One region of the Planococcus sp. VCh962 genome, then DNA from elsewhere that is predicted to be linked to it. Evidence: riboswitches for the same ligand, from Rfam matches in the RefSeq annotation. Region 1 holds a riboswitch; each other region holds the start of a gene.
What was found. Region 1 has a riboswitch for S-adenosylmethionine ahead of AC3AQ9_RS02895 (methionine ABC transporter ATP-binding protein). Riboswitches for the same ligand answer to the same signal wherever they lie in the genome.
Positions count from the first base shown of each region.

Region 1 (4,212 bases):
TATCGTTTGTCTATTGCTTTGGACGTCCAGTCTCCCAGTTGCTGAAGGATTTGGACGAGCACAATTAAAATGACTACGGTGACGATCATGATTGTGTTGTCGTAGCGGTAATAGCCGAAACGGATCGCCAAGTCGCCGATGCCGCCCCCGCCGACCACTCCCGCCATTGCGGAATAGGCGACGAGTGAAATGATGGTGATGGTGATCCCTTGGACAATGCCGGCTTTCGCTTCCGGCAGCAGCACATCTTTGATGATCATCCACGGTGTGGCACCGACAGCCACTGCAGCTTCGATGACGCCTTTATCGATTTCGCGCAGCGACGTTTCGACGATGCGGGCGAAAAACGGAATCGCTGCAACCGACAAGGACACGCTTGCCGCTGCTGGCCCGATGGTGGAATCCACCAATAGTTTCGTCAGTGGAATCAAAGCGACGAGCAAAATGATAAACGGAATCGACCGGATCATATTGACGATGAAGCCTAATACGGATTTGATGAACCGGTTTTGCAAAAACAGCCCTTTGTCTGTGACAAACAAAACAATGCCGAGCGGCAAGCCGATGACAATGGCAATGGCGAGTGACACACCGATCATATATAATGTCTCGCCGAACGCTTTTGAGATGTCCGGCCATAATTCCATCATATGCTGAAAATCAAATCCCATTTAAAATCACCTCCACATTGGCTCCCCGGCCCTCCATATAAGTGATGGCCCGGTGGATATTATCCGGTCTTCCCTGGATTTCCATCAAAAACAGCCCGAGCGGCTTTTCTTGTATGTATTCGATTGAGCCATGCAGGAAATTCCCTTTGACATCAAAATGCTGGACCGTGTCGGTGATGATGCCTTCTCCGGCGACTGCCCCTTTAAACTGCACTTTGATGACGCGGCCGGTGCATGCTGCAAGAATCGGCAGCGGCACATCGAACGATACGACGGATGAGATAAATTCCTTCGTCAGTTCGGCTTTCGGATCGGAGAACAGCTCGTAGACTTCGCCTTCTTCAATGACTCGGCCTTCCTGCATAACCGCCATGCGGTCGCAAATTTCCTTCACCACGTTCATCTCATGCGTGATTAATACGATGGTAATGTTCAGCTCCCGGTTGATCTTTTTCAACAGCCGCAAAATGGAAAGCGTTGTATTCGGGTCAAGGGCGGACGTCGCTTCATCGCATAACAGCACGGAAGGATTATTCGCAAGGGCCCGGGCAATGCCGACACGCTGCTTCTGGCCGCCGCTCAATTGCGCTGGATAAACATCTTTCTTGTCGGTCAGGCCCACCATCTCAAGCAGTTCATCGACGCGTTTCGCGATTGCTTCTTTCGGCAATTTGGCCGCTTTTAACGCAAAGGCGATATTTTCAGCCACCGTTTTTTGGCTGATCAAGTAGAAATGCTGAAAGATCATTCCGATCTTCAACCTTGCCTGCCGCAGCTTTTTACCTTTCAGCTTGGTCAAATCAACGCCATCGACATGGATTTCGCCGCTTGTCGGGCGTTCCAGCAAGTTCATACAGCGCAGCAAGGAGCTTTTCCCGGCCCCAGAGTAACCGACAATCCCGAATACCTCGCCTTCGTTGATGGTCAGCGTGACGTTATCGACGCCGGTAACCGTCCCTTTTTTCGTTTGATAGTCTTTTGAAAGATTCGTGATGCTTATCATGGTGTCCCTCCTTTTTTTGCCAATAAAAAATGCCTCTTTCATTTAGAAAGAGGCACCGAATGGATTTGGCTTATCTCTCAGAATGAAATCATTCTGCAGGAATTAGCACCTTCTCAGATCGCTCTGTAGGTTGCTGGACGTCATCGGGCCTGTCCCTCGGTCTCTCTTGATAATGTTCCATATGCAATTGTTTTTAACATGTTTCTAATAGTATTAAAGATTTTGAAAACTGTCAAACCTTTTTTAAAAATAATCTAATAATAATATCAATTTGAATCTTAAAGAGACATTTCTTCGTCTACCCGGTCGATCACTACGAACGGCGAAGAGCCGTCAAAATAAAACCCTTGTTTCCCGGTCTTTGACACTTGAATCGCAGCTGGAATTTCCATTTCAGCCATGATCCGCTTCACTTCCGAAACTATTAACAAAAACGTTTCTTCCGGAACGCCTGTGATAACATGGGTAAACAGGAAATAGTCTTTCAATGACCACGGAGTCGCCGCTTCGCCGCGCCGCGTTTTCACCAGCAGGTAGCGCAGCACATTGGCATGGATACGAGACAGCTGTTCCGTGATGCCGTTATAAGTCAGCGTAGCACCGAATTTATTGAATTTAAGCGAGATGACATCTTTCATCTGTTGTTCATTACTTTCTTCTTCCGAGCATAGCACCGCACCGAACGGGGTTACGATCCGATAAGCATGGCTCATGAGCATGCCGTCATTATAGCAAAGCTGCGTCGACAACGATGTATTGCTGGAACGATCCACCATATTGCAAGACGGAACCTCTCCTTGGATAGCTGTATGAAGAGCGCTGTTCGTCACATACAGCACGGCTCGGCTGATTTGTTCAGCATTCAGCAAAAATCGATCATCGGTATAATAAGTCTGGCTGCTCAATGCCTGCTGGAGATACATGACCGCTTCGCTATGGATACCTGAACGGTAAGCTAAAAAGCCGAGACGGTATGCCGCAATCGGATTTTGGGGATCGTAAGAAAGAACTTGTTTCAGAACATTTTCCGTATCCTCATAGATGGTTTGATGGCCAGTGTACGAGTGCATGCCGTAGCGCAATAAATAAGACACTAGTTTTTTCTTGATGAAGGTATAATAAGTGCGATAATCTTCATCCTCTAGCACGAGTCTTTCTAATTGGCTGTGCATGGCATCGTATACTTCTATCTTGGAATAACTTAAACTGCCAAGCCTGGTTTCCCCAACGCTCAGCAGTTCTTGCTCCAATTCTTCTAGTTCTTCTAAACTGATCCCCTGAAAGCGCATGGTGTTCCTCCCGAATAAATACTAAACAACTTAATTCTTTATTATATTTCATGCATATTGGACATGATTTTGATTTTAAGGAAAATAAAATAAGATAAAATTTACATTTACACTAAACTTGCATCGTTTTTCATGATACCAATGCTTGAAAAGATACACAATAGGGCAAATGATTATTTTATTGTAAAAGAATTATTAAAGCGTTTTTTTAAAGAGGTATTTGTATCTATGCATTGCCAGTTATTCAAATCTTTATCCTGTTCGAATCATCATTCGCCTGGCCGCTGTTCATTGCCAAACTGCTTCTTCTTACTGTAATTTATTAGGTAAAGGAGAGAAAAATCATTCCAGAGAACGGTTTTACTTTCCTTACAGGTGAAAATACTTTCCTTCCGATCTCGTTTACTTTCCTTCCGATCGAGAATACTTTCCGCACCGCATTATTTTCTCCAAACCATGTCCCGTTTCCACGTAAAAGCAAAAAAATATGCGCTTCATCATGATTCATTGAAACTTTCCGCTCGCCTAAACGTAGTACAAGATGAAGCATTTTCAAAGAATTGAACTTATATTTAACCGATTTTGTCCCTTAGAATGTAGAGGAGATAATTGAAGCTGCTTTAACTAATAAAAGAGGTGAGACAATTGAGAAGTGGAAACCCGAGTTTAAATGATGAGTCGTTCAAAAAATTCGACGGAGCTGTAGCAGGCAAGCAAATGACCATCCAAGGCACTGTAAATAAGACCTTAATCCTAATGCTTTTATTGCTGGCTACGTCCGTCTATTCCTGGAATCAGTTCCTCAGCAATCCAAATAGCGCAATGCCGCTAATCCTGGTGGGAGCCATCGGCGGACTGATTGTAGCTTTAATCACGATTTTTGTACCGAAAGTGTCGCCTTTCACAGCACCTCTCTATGCTTTATTGGAAGGGTTGTTTCTTGGCGCGGTATCTGCGCAGTACGAAGTCCAATACGGCGGCATCGTCTTCCAGGCGGTCCTTCTGACAATCGGTGTGCTGCTGAGTTTACTGCTCGCTTATAAATCCGGGTTCATCAAAGTGACGCAGAATTTCAGATTGGGCGTCGTCGCTGCTACAGGTGCGATTTTCATCGTCTACCTGATTTCATTCATCGGCAGTTTTTTCGGTTTTCAAATTCCTTACCTGCATGATGCATCGCCGATAGGCATTGCAATTTCTGTTGTCATTGTCATTATCGCCGCTCTTAATCTGGTGCTGGACTTTGATT
Region 1 is NZ_JBYLHS010000001.1:552,640-556,851, reverse strand. Features, by position in the region: gene AC3AQ9_RS02900 (methionine ABC transporter permease) at 1-671, opposite strand, end outside; gene AC3AQ9_RS02895 (methionine ABC transporter ATP-binding protein) at 661-1,674, opposite strand; SAM riboswitch class I at 1,742-1,850, opposite strand; gene AC3AQ9_RS02890 (tetratricopeptide repeat protein) at 1,953-2,963, opposite strand; gene AC3AQ9_RS02885 (Bax inhibitor-1/YccA family protein) at 3,609-4,212, shown strand, end outside.

Region 2 (4,212 bases), on a different contig from region 1:
AGACGGATAAGACGAAGAGGGAAAACCCGGCTGATAAAGTGAAGGTCCGCAAATCCTCTTCTTTTTCAACGGTCAACACTTTGTTCATCAAATGCGGCAGCAGTACGAATGAAAACAGCAGCCACTGGATGCTTAAAATAGCAAAGCCGCTATAGAAAGGGCCACCGTTTGAGAGCGGTGCCACCAACGCCGGATCGATTGCACGGAGTTCCGAGTAAAGTGTTCCGAAGACATTCATGCCCCCACCAATCGTCCACAGCAGCGAGAGGAACAGCAGGATCGAAACAACCGCCATCGCGGTGCCTTGTATACCGTCACTGACTATCTGGGCAAAAGCGCCACCGAGACTGACGTAGACAATGGTAATGCCGACGCCGATCGCAATGCCCCACATATACGGGATGCCGATGACCGTTTCAAACATCGTGGCAAGCCCAACATTCTGGCCAACAATATAATAGATATTGAACAATACCAAAAGTGCCACGAGCACTTGAAGCGTTTTGCTATTATAGCGATTGCCGAGCCATTGTGGAAGGGTCAGGCTGCCGCCATTTTTCTGGCCATAGCGCCAGAAGGTCTTCGTGAACAGCAGCAAACCGAGCCATGTGACGCCAAAGCAGCCAATGGTGTACCATAATGTCGACAACCCATATGTATAGGCCCAGCCCGGGACGCCGAGGAATAAATTCGCGCTCGCGTAGGAAGCGCCGAAACTCAGGCCGACCAAAGACGGCCTTATTTTACCTTTAGCAAGGGCAAAGCCTTTCATCGAACCGCTGTGGACAGCGCCTTTCTTGCCGAGCCACGTCGTCCATGCAAAATAGCCGACAAGCATTACGATAATAAATGGCAGTAGCCATGTTGTATTTTCACTCATTGCTTTCCTCTCCTTTCTGCTTCGTTTTTGGATAGATCTTATCCCATAGTGCCAGTCCGGCAATCCAGAAAACCGCGACTGCAATCCAGTAAGCTGTAATCATGTCCACTCCCCCTTAGTTTTCAACCGGCTGGTGCAATTGTTTGTAGCTTGCTCCGGGATGCGTTTCTTTCAATCCGGTCTGGCCTTTTCCATAAATTTTTTCGCGATATGTGCCTTCTGCATATTCTTTCTGGACAAGGCCGCGTTCCTGCAGGACAGGAATGACGAGTTCAACAAAGTCCTTAAAACTGCCAGGGGCTAGCGTATAGGCGAGGTTGAAGCCGTCAACGCCTGTTTCTTCCGCCCAATATTCGATTTCATCCGCAATCTGTTCTGGAGTCCCTACTGCGACGGGCCCTCTGCCGCCAATGCCGACAAATGTGGCAAGTTCACGGATGGTCCATTTGCGGTCCGGATCGGCACGTGTAAATACTTCCACCGCTGACTGCATGGCATTGCTTTGGATATACTCCAACGTGTCGTCAGGATCATAGCCTGAAAAATCGATGCCCGTCCAGCCGCCGAGCAGCGCAAGAGCTCCTTCGTAACTGACGTAGCTTTTCAGTTCCTCGTATTTGGCTTGCGCTTCCTCTTCCGTCTTGCCGACGATGGCCGTGAATGTTGTATAGACGATGACATCTTCGGGATTGCGCCCGTTTGCCTGGATCCGTTCCCGCAATGCGGCTACTCCCTTTTTCACTACTTGGGTTGTCGGTCCCGCTGTGAAGACGGATTCCGCATGCTTGGCTGCAAATTCACGGCCGCGCGGTGAAGCGCCTGCCTGAAACAACACCGGTGTACGCTGCGGCGAAGGTTCTGACAAGTGCGCGCCAGGCACTTTGAAATATTTCCCTTCATGCCGGATGTCATTGACCTTTGAAGGATCGGTGTAGACTTTCGTCTGTTTATCGCGGACGACAGCGCCCTCTTCCCAGCTTCCTTCCCATAGCTTATAGCAGACCTCCAGAAACTCAGCTGCGAAGTCGTAGCGCTGGTCATGGTTCATTTGATCTTCCAGACCGATATTGAGCGCAGCACTTTTCAGATAAGAGGTCACCACATTCCAGCCGATCCGCCCTTTCGTCAAATGATCCAGTGTCGACATGCGCCGCGCAAATGTATAAGGATGTTCATGACTGACCGAAGCTGTGACCCCGAAACTCAAATGTTTAGTTACTGAAGACATCAGCGGCACGACCAGCAGCGGATCATTGACCGGAGACTGTACGGCATTGCGGAGCGCGGCATCCCGGGATCCGTTATAAACGTCATAAGTACCCAGCACATCCGCCAAAAACACCGCATCGAATTTCCCTTTTTCCAAAAGCTTGGCAAGTTCAATCCAGTATTCACTGTCTGTGTACGTATGGGAACGATCGTCTTCATGTACCCATAAGCCAGGGGACTGGTGCCCACCCGCACATACCATTTCAAATGCGTTCAAGTAAATCCGTTTCTTCGTCATATTCTTCCTCCTCATTTTTAATCGTTAAATTTATGCGGCACCGACAGCAGAAAATATAAAAAGCCCTCTTTTTCTCAACAATCGAGAAAAGAGGGCTGCGTAAATGGACAGAATCCGCTCTCTTATCTCCCAAGAAAAAATCTTGCTGGAATTAGCACCTTTCCGACAAATGTCAGAGGTTGCTGAAGCGTCAATGGGCCAGTCCCTCGGCTTCTCTGGATAAGATTATTAAATTTAAATCCAATCATAATACTAGGAAATATTAAAGTCAACCAAACATTTCAAATTTTATAACTACTTATTCCGGTATTAATTTACAGGTTTTTCTTTGAACCTTTTCCCTGTCGTGTTTAAAGCGCTTTCTAAAATTCTTAATCTTTTTATTTTACCGTCAACTTTTCCACATTGTTTATTGCCATCCATTATTAAAAATTCTATGATGGAACTACTACAGGTTAAGGGGTTGAGGTTATTGCGTATGACAGACCGGTTTTCAATTAATGAGGTGTTGAAAAATCACAAATGCTAAGGAGACTGACATGACAACCATTACTTCAAACCTTTTTACCGGTGAAAAGCTGAAGCTTTCACTGCCGCGAGAAGAAGACACAGACATCATGCTGCAATGGGGAGAAGACGCGGAATATCTGCGGAACGTCGATACCGAGTTCGCCCTTCCCCGCAGCCGGGAGCAGCTTTCTGGTGAAGGCGCCCCGAACCCTAATGAAGCTTATTTCCGACTGAGAACAATTAATGGAGACCGTTTGATCGGCTTCATTGTTATCCACTCAATTGAATGGAATAACCGCGCCGGGATGATGGCCATCGGCATCGGGGATGCCGCGGACCGCAGCAAAGGCTACGGATCGGATGCGCTGAAACTGATTCTCCGCTATGCTTTCCATGAATTGAACCTGGACCGGGTCGGCCTCGAAGTGATCGAGTACAATAAAGGCGGCATCCGGGCATATGAAAAAGCGGGCTTTCAAATAGAAGGCCGCAAGCGCTCGATGGTTTACCGTGACGGCAAACGCTTTGACGTCATCGTGATGGGGATTTTGCGCCCCGAATGGGAAGCTATCCATTTCGGAAATTGAATAACGGCAGCCCGGCATCATTTGAGATGCCGGGCTGTTTTGGATTTAATGAATCTGTTTTTCAAATAAAACAAAGCGGTCATTGTACTTGGAAATCCGGTGCAGCAACATCAAATTGACGATCAGAAGCCCTGCTGAAATCAGCAGCGTCAGCTGGATCCCGAGCAGGAACAGCCCACTGACTTGTCCAATTAGCATTCCAATGACCGGCAGCACGATGACGCCGCCGAACAACTGAAACCTTTTAAGCGATAGTAAAACAGTCCATCCCGGTTTGGAATGGATCGCCTTTCTTAGACCAATAGCTATTCTTATAGCTGGTTGATGATTTCCGCCGGATTGATTACTGCCTGCCCACAATCCGGATTTTGCAGACGTCCACCTCGTTTCCGTTGGAGCCAAGCAGTTCTTTCAATACACCGGTTCTTCTATCCGCATCCGCTTCCAGTCAATTTCTTAATTCTCATTTATGAACTTCCTCCTTTACAGCAGACAAGTTTTCAATAATTGCATCTGTTACTGCCTGAGTGTCATGCGTCCCTCCGATATCACGTGTCATGATGCCTTGGCGCGTCGTTTCAGCAATAGCCCAGTTCAGCAGCTCCGCTTCTTCCTTAAGCCCAAGATGATCAAGCATCATCGCTACACTGCCAATGGAACCGATTGGATTCGCGATGCCTTTGCCTACGATATCTGGCGCGGAACCGTGGACCGATTCAAACATGCTT
Region 2 is NZ_JBYLHS010000003.1:267,400-271,611, reverse strand. Features, by position in the region: gene AC3AQ9_RS12590 (sodium:solute symporter family transporter) at 1-880, opposite strand, end outside; gene AC3AQ9_RS12585 (LLM class flavin-dependent oxidoreductase) at 996-2,387, opposite strand; SAM riboswitch class I at 2,507-2,613, opposite strand; gene AC3AQ9_RS12580 (GNAT family N-acetyltransferase) at 2,936-3,484, shown strand; gene AC3AQ9_RS12575 (hypothetical protein) at 3,530-3,886, opposite strand; gene AC3AQ9_RS12570 (tartrate dehydrogenase) at 3,948-4,212, opposite strand, start outside.
Region 2: linked by a shared signal. The riboswitch ahead of AC3AQ9_RS12585 (LLM class flavin-dependent oxidoreductase) and the one ahead of AC3AQ9_RS02895 (methionine ABC transporter ATP-binding protein) in region 1 are both predicted to bind S-adenosylmethionine.

Region 3 (4,212 bases), on a different contig from region 1:
GCACAATGATAAGAGAAAGAAAGGTCGGATCACTCCAATTGCCATAAACATCCGCTAAAAATAAATCGCCTTTGTTAGAGACGAAATTCAGTTCAAATTTAGGCTGAAGGGGTTCGGAACTCAGCAAAGTCCGAGCTTTTTGCAAACTATCTGCATCAACGATATCTGTGAATTTGCGGCATTCTCCAAATAATTCATATGCTTCAATAGAGTAGTCAACTACAGATAATTCATTGTTCACTTTAAATGCCGGGAGCGGCAAACCATTAAATTGAGATTTCGTAGTCATTTTCAGGCTTCTCTCCCGTCTTGATCCAAAGTTCTAATTGGTTTAAGTCTCTTACCACCATTGCCCCGCTGTTTCTTAAAGAATTCGAATTCGAAATATTGACTGCACGTCCGCCGACCAGAACAGCCGGCTGGAACTTCAATGCCAAAAATTCATTTACGTAGGTTTTCAATAAAGGCAATCTGTAAGCTAGCGCTGCCGACAAAGCAATGACGTCAGGTTTCCATTTTTCTGCTGCTTCCAAAGCATGCGGCAGTGGCAGATTCGGTCCCATATATTGGACCGACCAGCCATATTCCCGGAACAGAGATGCCACCATCTTCAATCCGATATAATGGTCTTCTCCTTCTGGCCCCAATACCATGACTTTTCTTTCCCCGCCGCTTTCTGCCAGTTTTCTATTTTCTACAGCAGATACCACGAAATCGCAGATTGCGGTAGCCAAATGTTCATCGGCAACTGTGATTTCATTGTTTTCCCATAACGTGCCGACATGATACATCGCCGGCGTCAGTAATTGGTCGAACAATTCTTTTCGGCTATGGCTTTCAAGAAAAGATTGAATCTGGCGCAATGCTTCCATATCTTCCCCTTGCAGAAACAATTCCGCTAGTTGGGTTGGCTGCATTATCTCCTCAACCTCCTTTTGCTACGATTTAGAAAGTAATTTATTTGCTTGCCGAAGGCAATCCAGCATAAAGTTTTCTTCAAGTTTTTCCGTTTTTCCTGGAAGAATCTTAATGAGCCGTTCAAAATTATCAATGATGAGTGCTGTTTCCACATTGCGGCTGTTCAATACCGTTTCCAGCCAGCGGCTGTAATCTAAAAATACTTGTTTGTCTTCCAGTTCATAAGCTGTTTCGAGATGATCCAAATGATGATGATTGTCTTTCTCGGTATGCTGGAAGCCCTGTTCACCGAACCGTTCCCAAAGGCTTGGATACGCTTCATAAATGCTTGTGGCTGTTTCCAAGGCGATTTGATCTTTAATAGCTTTGTTCATTCGGCGACGACCTCGTATTGCCGGACTTTCGGCACGATTCCTGCTAATGCCTTGTCCGGATAATGTTTTTCAAGTTCATGGATTTCTTTGAATTCATTGCTTCGGACCCATTTCAAATAAGCTTCTTTTGAATGCCATTCCAAATGCACCGTCAATTCATTTAACTTTTTAGTGTTCTGAATCAGGCGAAACTGATGAAAGCCTTCGGCCTGGTCCACCCGCCGGGAACGATTTTGATATATTTTTATGAGATCCTTTGTCTTTTCTTCTGGCACTTCTACTGTTGACGTCACAATATACATCCACATTCCCCTTTTAATGATTGATATTGCTAATTATAACCTTTCGCTATTCGAATTAAAAGAAATGCACTGTTGCCGAACTCCCTTTCGGTTCAAAGTCATTTTTTGATAATTTTCACTTTTCCCTTGCACTTCTATTCGAATTGCTCTAAACTTTGAAATATCGAACAGCGTATAACTTCATATTTAATTTCTTATCAAGAGAGACGGAGGGATTTGGCCCTATGATGTCTCAGCAACCAGCCTCGCGGCCACGGTGCTAATTCCAATAGGCATTCGCCTAAAAGATGAGAAGATTGTGTTCCTGAACAGGGGCTTTCTTCTTTTTTGAAGAAAGCCCCTGTTTTTATTAAAAAGATGGCGAAGTTTTAATCATCGATTTCCCTTAGGCTTTCGCCAAATTTGAAGAGGAGGTTTGTCACTTATGACCGATCATTTGGAAACTCAATTTATCCATTCAACCGGAGTTGACCGGCGAACCGGTGCAGTAAATGTGCCTATATACTTGTCTTCGACCTTTCACCAGCCAAGCTTTGATGAATTTGGTCCTTTCGATTATAGCCGTTCAGGAAACCCGACGCGCTTAAAGCTGGAAGAAACAATCGCCAAACTGGAAAATGGCACACGCGGTTTTGCGTTCGCTTCCGGCATGTCCGCCATCTCTTCCGCGTTCATGCTTCTTTCTGCAGGCGATCATGTATTGGTGTCTGAAGACGTCTACGGCGGCACTTACCGTTTTGTTACAGAAGTGCTGAACAAATTCCAAATCGATTACACGTTTGTCAATATGACCGATTTAAGTAAAATGGCTGAAGCAATCCGGCCAAATACTAAAGTGATTTATATTGAGACACCTTCTAATCCAGTCATGAACATCACCGATATTGAAATTGCCGCAAAACTGGCAAAAGCCAACGATTGCCTGACATTTGTCGACAATACCTTCATGACGCCGCTTTATCAAAATCCGCTGGACCTCGGAGCAGACCTTGTCCTTCATAGTGCGACGAAATTCCTTTCTGGACACAGTGATATCATTGCAGGGCTTGCCGTTACAAAAGATGTGGAACTGGGCGACCGGCTTGGGTTTATTCAAAACACATTCGGTTCTGTTTTAGGAGCACAGGATTCCTATAACTTGATCCAAGGCATTAAAACTTTGGGGGCCCGGCTCAAGCAGTCAGCCGCTTCAGCTCGCATCATCGCCGATTATCTGCACAGCCATCCGGTAATTGAAGAAGTTTTTTATCCGGGTTTTCGTTTCCATCCGGGCTACCCGATCCATGAACGGCAAGCCTCAGGTGCAGGAGCAGTCCTGTCATTTCGCTTGGCAGATAAAGCAGCTGCCTGGACGTTTGTTGAGAGCTTGCGCATTCCCATCTTCGCTGTCAGCTTAGGCGCAGTCGAGTCGATTTTATCGTATCCAGCGACGATGTCCCATGCCTCTATGCCGAGAGAAGAACGTGAAAAGCGGGGCATTACAGACGGATTATTGCGCCTGTCAGTCGGATTGGAACATACCGATGATTTACTGGAAGACTTGGAACAAGCATTGCAGAAAGTCCGGGAATCTGCCGGAATCACATCGTCTATACGATAAATAGCAACTTTTCTCCTCTTGTCCAACAAAAAAGCCGTTCAATCGATTAGATTGAACGGCTTTCTTCTATATATATGTTAACTGCCTGACCCGGTCGCAACTTCAACTGACTGATTTTCCTGCACAGATGCGTATTTTGCTACACCTGTTTCCACTGCTGCTTTTGCAACAGCTTCTGCCACTGCTGGTGCTACCCGCAGATCGAATGGAGCCGGAATCACGTAATCATCATGGATTGCCTTATCCTCAATCAAACTGGCAATCGCATGTACAGCCGCAACTTTCATTTCATCATTGATTGCACTTGCCTGAACGTCCAATGCACCTCTGAAAATCCCTGGGAATGCCAATACATTATTGACTTGATTCGGGAAATCAGAGCGGCCAGTTCCCACTACACGAGCCCCTGCCTCTTTCGCCAAATGCGGCAGGATTTCCGGATTTGGATTGGCCATTGCGAAAATGATGGAATCTTGAGCCATACTGCGCACCATGTCCTGGGTAAGAGCACCTTCTGCTGAAACCCCGATAAAGACATCTGCACCTTTGATCACTTCGCTCAGTAATCCTTCAATGCGTTCCGTATTGGTGTTTTCTGCAACTTTTTCCTTGAACGGATTCATGCCGTAGGTCCGCCCTTCAAAAATAGCTCCTTTGGTGTCACACATGATCAGCTGGCTGCAGCCGAACTTTCTCAATAGCTTAACCACCGCTATGCCAGCAGCGCCTGCTCCGTTGACGACTATTTTTGTTTCTGAAATATTTTTTCCGACTAATTTTAGAGCGTTGATCAAACCAGCTAATGTAACAATTGCTGTTCCATGCTGATCGTCATGGAACACCGGAATGCCCATTTCTGCTTTCAAACGCTCTTCAACAATAAAACATGTCGGAGCGGAAATATCTTCTAAGTTCACCCCGCCAAAACCGGGTTCCAGCAATTTGACGGTTTGAATAATTGTTTCAGCATCGGTAGTATTCAAGCAAATCGGGAAAGCGTCCACACCAGCAAACTCTT
Region 3 is NZ_JBYLHS010000009.1:80,504-84,715, forward strand. Features, by position in the region: gene AC3AQ9_RS18080 (STAS domain-containing protein) at 1-289, opposite strand, end outside; gene AC3AQ9_RS18085 (cobalamin B12-binding domain-containing protein) at 267-917, opposite strand; gene AC3AQ9_RS18090 (hypothetical protein) at 939-1,292, opposite strand; gene AC3AQ9_RS18095 (antibiotic biosynthesis monooxygenase family protein) at 1,289-1,594, opposite strand; SAM riboswitch class I at 1,786-1,888, shown strand; gene AC3AQ9_RS18100 (aminotransferase class I/II-fold pyridoxal phosphate-dependent enzyme) at 2,019-3,194, shown strand; gene ystJ (NADP-dependent malic enzyme) at 3,272-4,212, opposite strand, start outside.
Region 3: linked by a shared signal. The riboswitch ahead of AC3AQ9_RS18100 (aminotransferase class I/II-fold pyridoxal phosphate-dependent enzyme) and the one ahead of AC3AQ9_RS02895 (methionine ABC transporter ATP-binding protein) in region 1 are both predicted to bind S-adenosylmethionine.

Region 4 (4,212 bases), 360 kb from region 1:
AAGAAGAGTACTTTTCCCGCACCCACTCGTTCCCAGAATGCCAACGGTCTCACCTTCTTGAATAGAAAAGGACAGATTTTTGAATCCAGCCAGTCCGTTATTGAACGTTCTTGAGGCCTCTTTCACTTCCAACATCTTGACCACTCCTCTTATTGTTGGTTCTGTAAATTATCCTGCCATCTCAATGCACGTGCTTCTAACCCTTTCAAGAGAGCGTCCGTGGCTTTCCCGAGTATGGCAAACAGGATGATGCTTGCCATGATAAGTTCAGGCGAATACGTATTCTGGCCTACAACCAGTAAATAGCCGAGTCCTTGGCCGGCACCCATTAATTCAGCAGCAACTACGAACATCCAACCTAAACCGACGCCGCTGCGCAAACCTACAAGAAAAGACGGCAGCGAAGCCGGCAAAATGATGCGGCGCACAATTTGGAATGAAGTAAAGTGATAAATCTTTCCTACTTCTATCAGCTTCCGGTCTACCCCTTGAATACCAGAGACGATATTCAAATACACCGGAAAGAAAACACCGACCGCAATTAACAGCACTTTGGATGGTTCTCCGATTCCCATCCATAAAATGAATAATGGCACCCAGGCAAGGGAAGGGATGGATCTGAAGGCTTGGATTAATGGATCCACAAGCTGTTCAAACCATTTGAAATAACCTACGAAAGAGCCCAATACAAGCGCTGTGAAAGCCCCGGCAAAAAATCCGATCAATACCCGAAGAAAAGTAATGCCGATATGCCCCCAAAGGGTTCCATCTTGGGCCATTTCTAAAATCTTTTGAAAAATAGTGGTAGGGGCCGGAAAAACATAGGTGTCTATCAAGCCAAAACGGGCGGCCGCTTCCCATGCGACCAAAAGAGCGATCGGCAATACCGAGCCGAGTACAAGGCCTCTTGCTTTAGTTGAATCTGCATGGGATTTTGACTTTTTATTTTTCTCTATCAGAAATTCGTTTGTTTTAGCATTGACCGTCATCCAACTCGTCCCCCTATTCTGTTGCGATCACTTTTTTGGCAAATCGATCAATGATTAATTCATTCACTGTTTTTTCGATATCTTGATCGCTTTTGATCACATTTTCTGCCTTCAAGACTTCGCCTGCCTCTTTTAGTGCCTCGATTTGTTTATTACCGGGAATCGGGTCAGAAAAATCATTTCGCTCGATGCTCTTCTTCGCCACTTCCAACTTCATGTCCGCTTGCTTTGCTAAGATTTCAGCTGCTTCATCCGGATTTTCCACAACCCATTTCCGTGCTTTTTCATATACCTCAATTACTTTTTCTACAACTTCCGGATTCTGTTCTGCGAACTCTGATCGCACATTCAATGTGCCATATGTATTTTTATCGTGATCACGCACAAATAAATTTGCACCAGAATCAACTTCAACTCTCGCCATATGCGGGTCAAGGCCTGCCCACGCATCCACCTGTCCAGTTAACAAGGCATTGGCACCATCCGCATGCTGTAAATTCACAATTTCCAAGTCCTTCGATGAAAGACCGGCTTCCTGCAGTGAGCGCAGAAGGAAGATATACGGATCCGTCCCTAAAGTTGCGGCAACTTTCTTTCCTTTCAAATCTTCGACTGTTTTTATCGGCGAATCTCCTGTCGCTACCAATGCAGTCCATTCTGGTTTCGAATAAATATAAACCGACTCGATCGGTGACCCATTCGATTTTGCGATTAATGCCGCTGCTCCCGCAGTAGAGCCAAAATCCACGCTTTTAGAATTTAAAAATTCCAAAGCCTTATTGCTTCCTTGGCTAAGAACCCATTCAACCTCAATGCCTTCTTCTTCAAAAATTTCTTCTGCCCATCCAAACTCCTTTAAAGCCAAACTCGTAGGTGAGTAATATGCATAATCAAGAACTACCTTTTTCAACTTTCCTTGTTCTTCCCCTTGTGCATTTGAACAAGCCGTCAGGATAAGTGACGCACTTACAATAAACAAAACCAATGCAATAATTTTCTTCATTCCGATTCCTCCTAAAATAAGTTTTATTTTTTCTTTAAAGTTTTGAAGACTTAACCAATTCGCTTACTAGGTTTTACCAAATAGACTTTCCTCCTTTTTTAGATTGAACATACAAAAAGCCCCCTTCAATTAAGAAGAGGGCAATAAATCCTCCTCTTATCTTTCCGATTCCTTCGAATCAGTAGGATTTAGCACCTTACCAGAATATAATTCTGGTGGTTGCCGGGCTTCACAGGGCCTATTCCCTCCGCCGCTCTTGATAAGAGTACTATTCACTTTTAAATGTACAAATTTTCAATCAATCGAACCATTGGGAATTATCATACAATAAGATTAATTTAAAAGTCAACTAATTTTTGATTTTTTTTACTTTTACCTTAATTTTAAAACATTGCTTGAAAGAATTTACATTACTATTTTTCATTGCTCAATTTCCATTCTACTCCAGCCCTATCCTTGAATGGACCCGATCATTTTCCTTCTGGCACTGGAAGATTATTCGTTGTTCCGAATTCAAGCTCTGCAAGGGCTTTCCCCTCTCATGCGGTCGAGCCAGTATATTTAAGTTGCTAGTATCACCTAGGTTGCAGCTGCTTTTTTCTTCATTAGTGTTCTTCGACTTTTATTCGTTTGCAGCATTAAGTGAAATACCTCTTAACTTGATTTGGAGTGACGAATTAGCTTGTCTAGCTCTTCTTCAATTCTTTTCACATCATATCTTTCAAACAAGGGCTTGATATTCGATATTTCTTCTGCTTCGCAAGTTGTATACTCCCAAGTCAACTTCTCGATTTCTAATATTCCTTTTACTTTTTCAGTTGAAAACGGCAAAAACGGGTTCAATAATTGAATGACATTGGTGATAATCAGCACGCAATTGGCAATCGTTTGGTCGCAAGAAGCTCGATTTTGCTTTAATTCCTTCCAAGGTTCTTTTTCATCAAAGTATTTATTGGCATATCGGATAAAGGAGAAAACTTCTTCAATTCCTTGTTTAAAATGAGCATCCTCTATTTTTTGGCCCACGCTCTCATATAGCCCTTCAATTCTACGTTTTAAATCCGGTTCTATTTCCGCTTTCGGGATCCTTCCTTCATAGCTTTTTTCAATAAATTTGAGGGTGCGGTTGATAAAATTCCCATATGCACCTAACAGTTCACTGTTATGGCTATAAATGAATTCCCTCCAGGAAAAATCCGTATCCCGGTTTTCCGGTGCATTGATCGACAGGAAATAACGGATCGAATCCGGATCATACCTCTCCAGAATATCCGGGACCCAAACCGCCCAGTTTTTACTCGTCGATATTTTTCGCTTTTCAAGCGTTAAGTATTCATTGGACACAATGTGAGTCGGCAGCCCTTCAACCCCGATCCCTTTTAAAATAGCTGGCCAGATAATGGAATGAAAAGGGATGTTGTCTTTGCCGTGTACGTAGTAAGCAATAGTTTCTTCCTGCCAATACTCCTGATCATCCTGCTGTTTTTCTTCTGCCCATTGCCGGCTGGCTGAATAATAACCCGAAACAGCTTCTATCCAGACATAGACCTTTTTATCCTCATAGCCTTTTACCGGCAAGGGCACGCCATTCGGCAAATCCCTTGATACGGCCCGGTCCAGCAGCCCTTCTTTCAAATAACGTTCGGATAAATGGATTGCATTTTCGCGCCAGGCATTCTTCTTTTTTGCTTCTCTGACGTAAGCCGCAAGTTCTTCCTGAAAAGCACTTAACGCGAAATAGAAGTGTTCCGTCTTTTTCACGGTCGGGACATTCCCGCAGATTTTACATTTCGGCTCCAATAAATCCAACGGATCCAAAATCGTGGAACAGTTGTCACATTGGTCTCCACGGGAAGTGTGTGAACAGACTGGGCAAATTCCTTCTACATATCGATCTGGAAGAAATTGCTGGTCGTATTCACAATACATCTGATCAATTTCCTTTTTATAGATATGGCCATTATCCATCAAAGTTAAAAATATTTTTTGGACCGTTTGATGATGAAAAAAACCATCTGTCCTTGTGTAGATATCATAGGTGAATCCGAGCCGGGAAAAATCATTTGAAAATTCTTGGTGATAATGGTCTGCTACCTCTTTTATGGTCTTTCCTTCTTGATTGGCCCGAATGGCAATCGGCGTCCCGTTGCAGTCGCTGCCTGAGACATATAAAACGTTCTCGCCTTTTAACCGGTAATACCTTGCCAGTATATCCCCTGG
Region 4 is NZ_JBYLHS010000001.1:913,931-918,142, forward strand. Features, by position in the region: gene AC3AQ9_RS04610 (ABC transporter ATP-binding protein) at 1-135, opposite strand, end outside; gene AC3AQ9_RS04615 (ABC transporter permease) at 150-989, opposite strand; gene AC3AQ9_RS04620 (aliphatic sulfonate ABC transporter substrate-binding protein) at 1,003-1,992, opposite strand; SAM riboswitch class I at 2,146-2,258, opposite strand; gene metG (methionine--tRNA ligase) at 2,647-4,212, opposite strand, start outside.
Region 4: linked by a shared signal. The riboswitch ahead of AC3AQ9_RS04620 (aliphatic sulfonate ABC transporter substrate-binding protein) and the one ahead of AC3AQ9_RS02895 (methionine ABC transporter ATP-binding protein) in region 1 are both predicted to bind S-adenosylmethionine.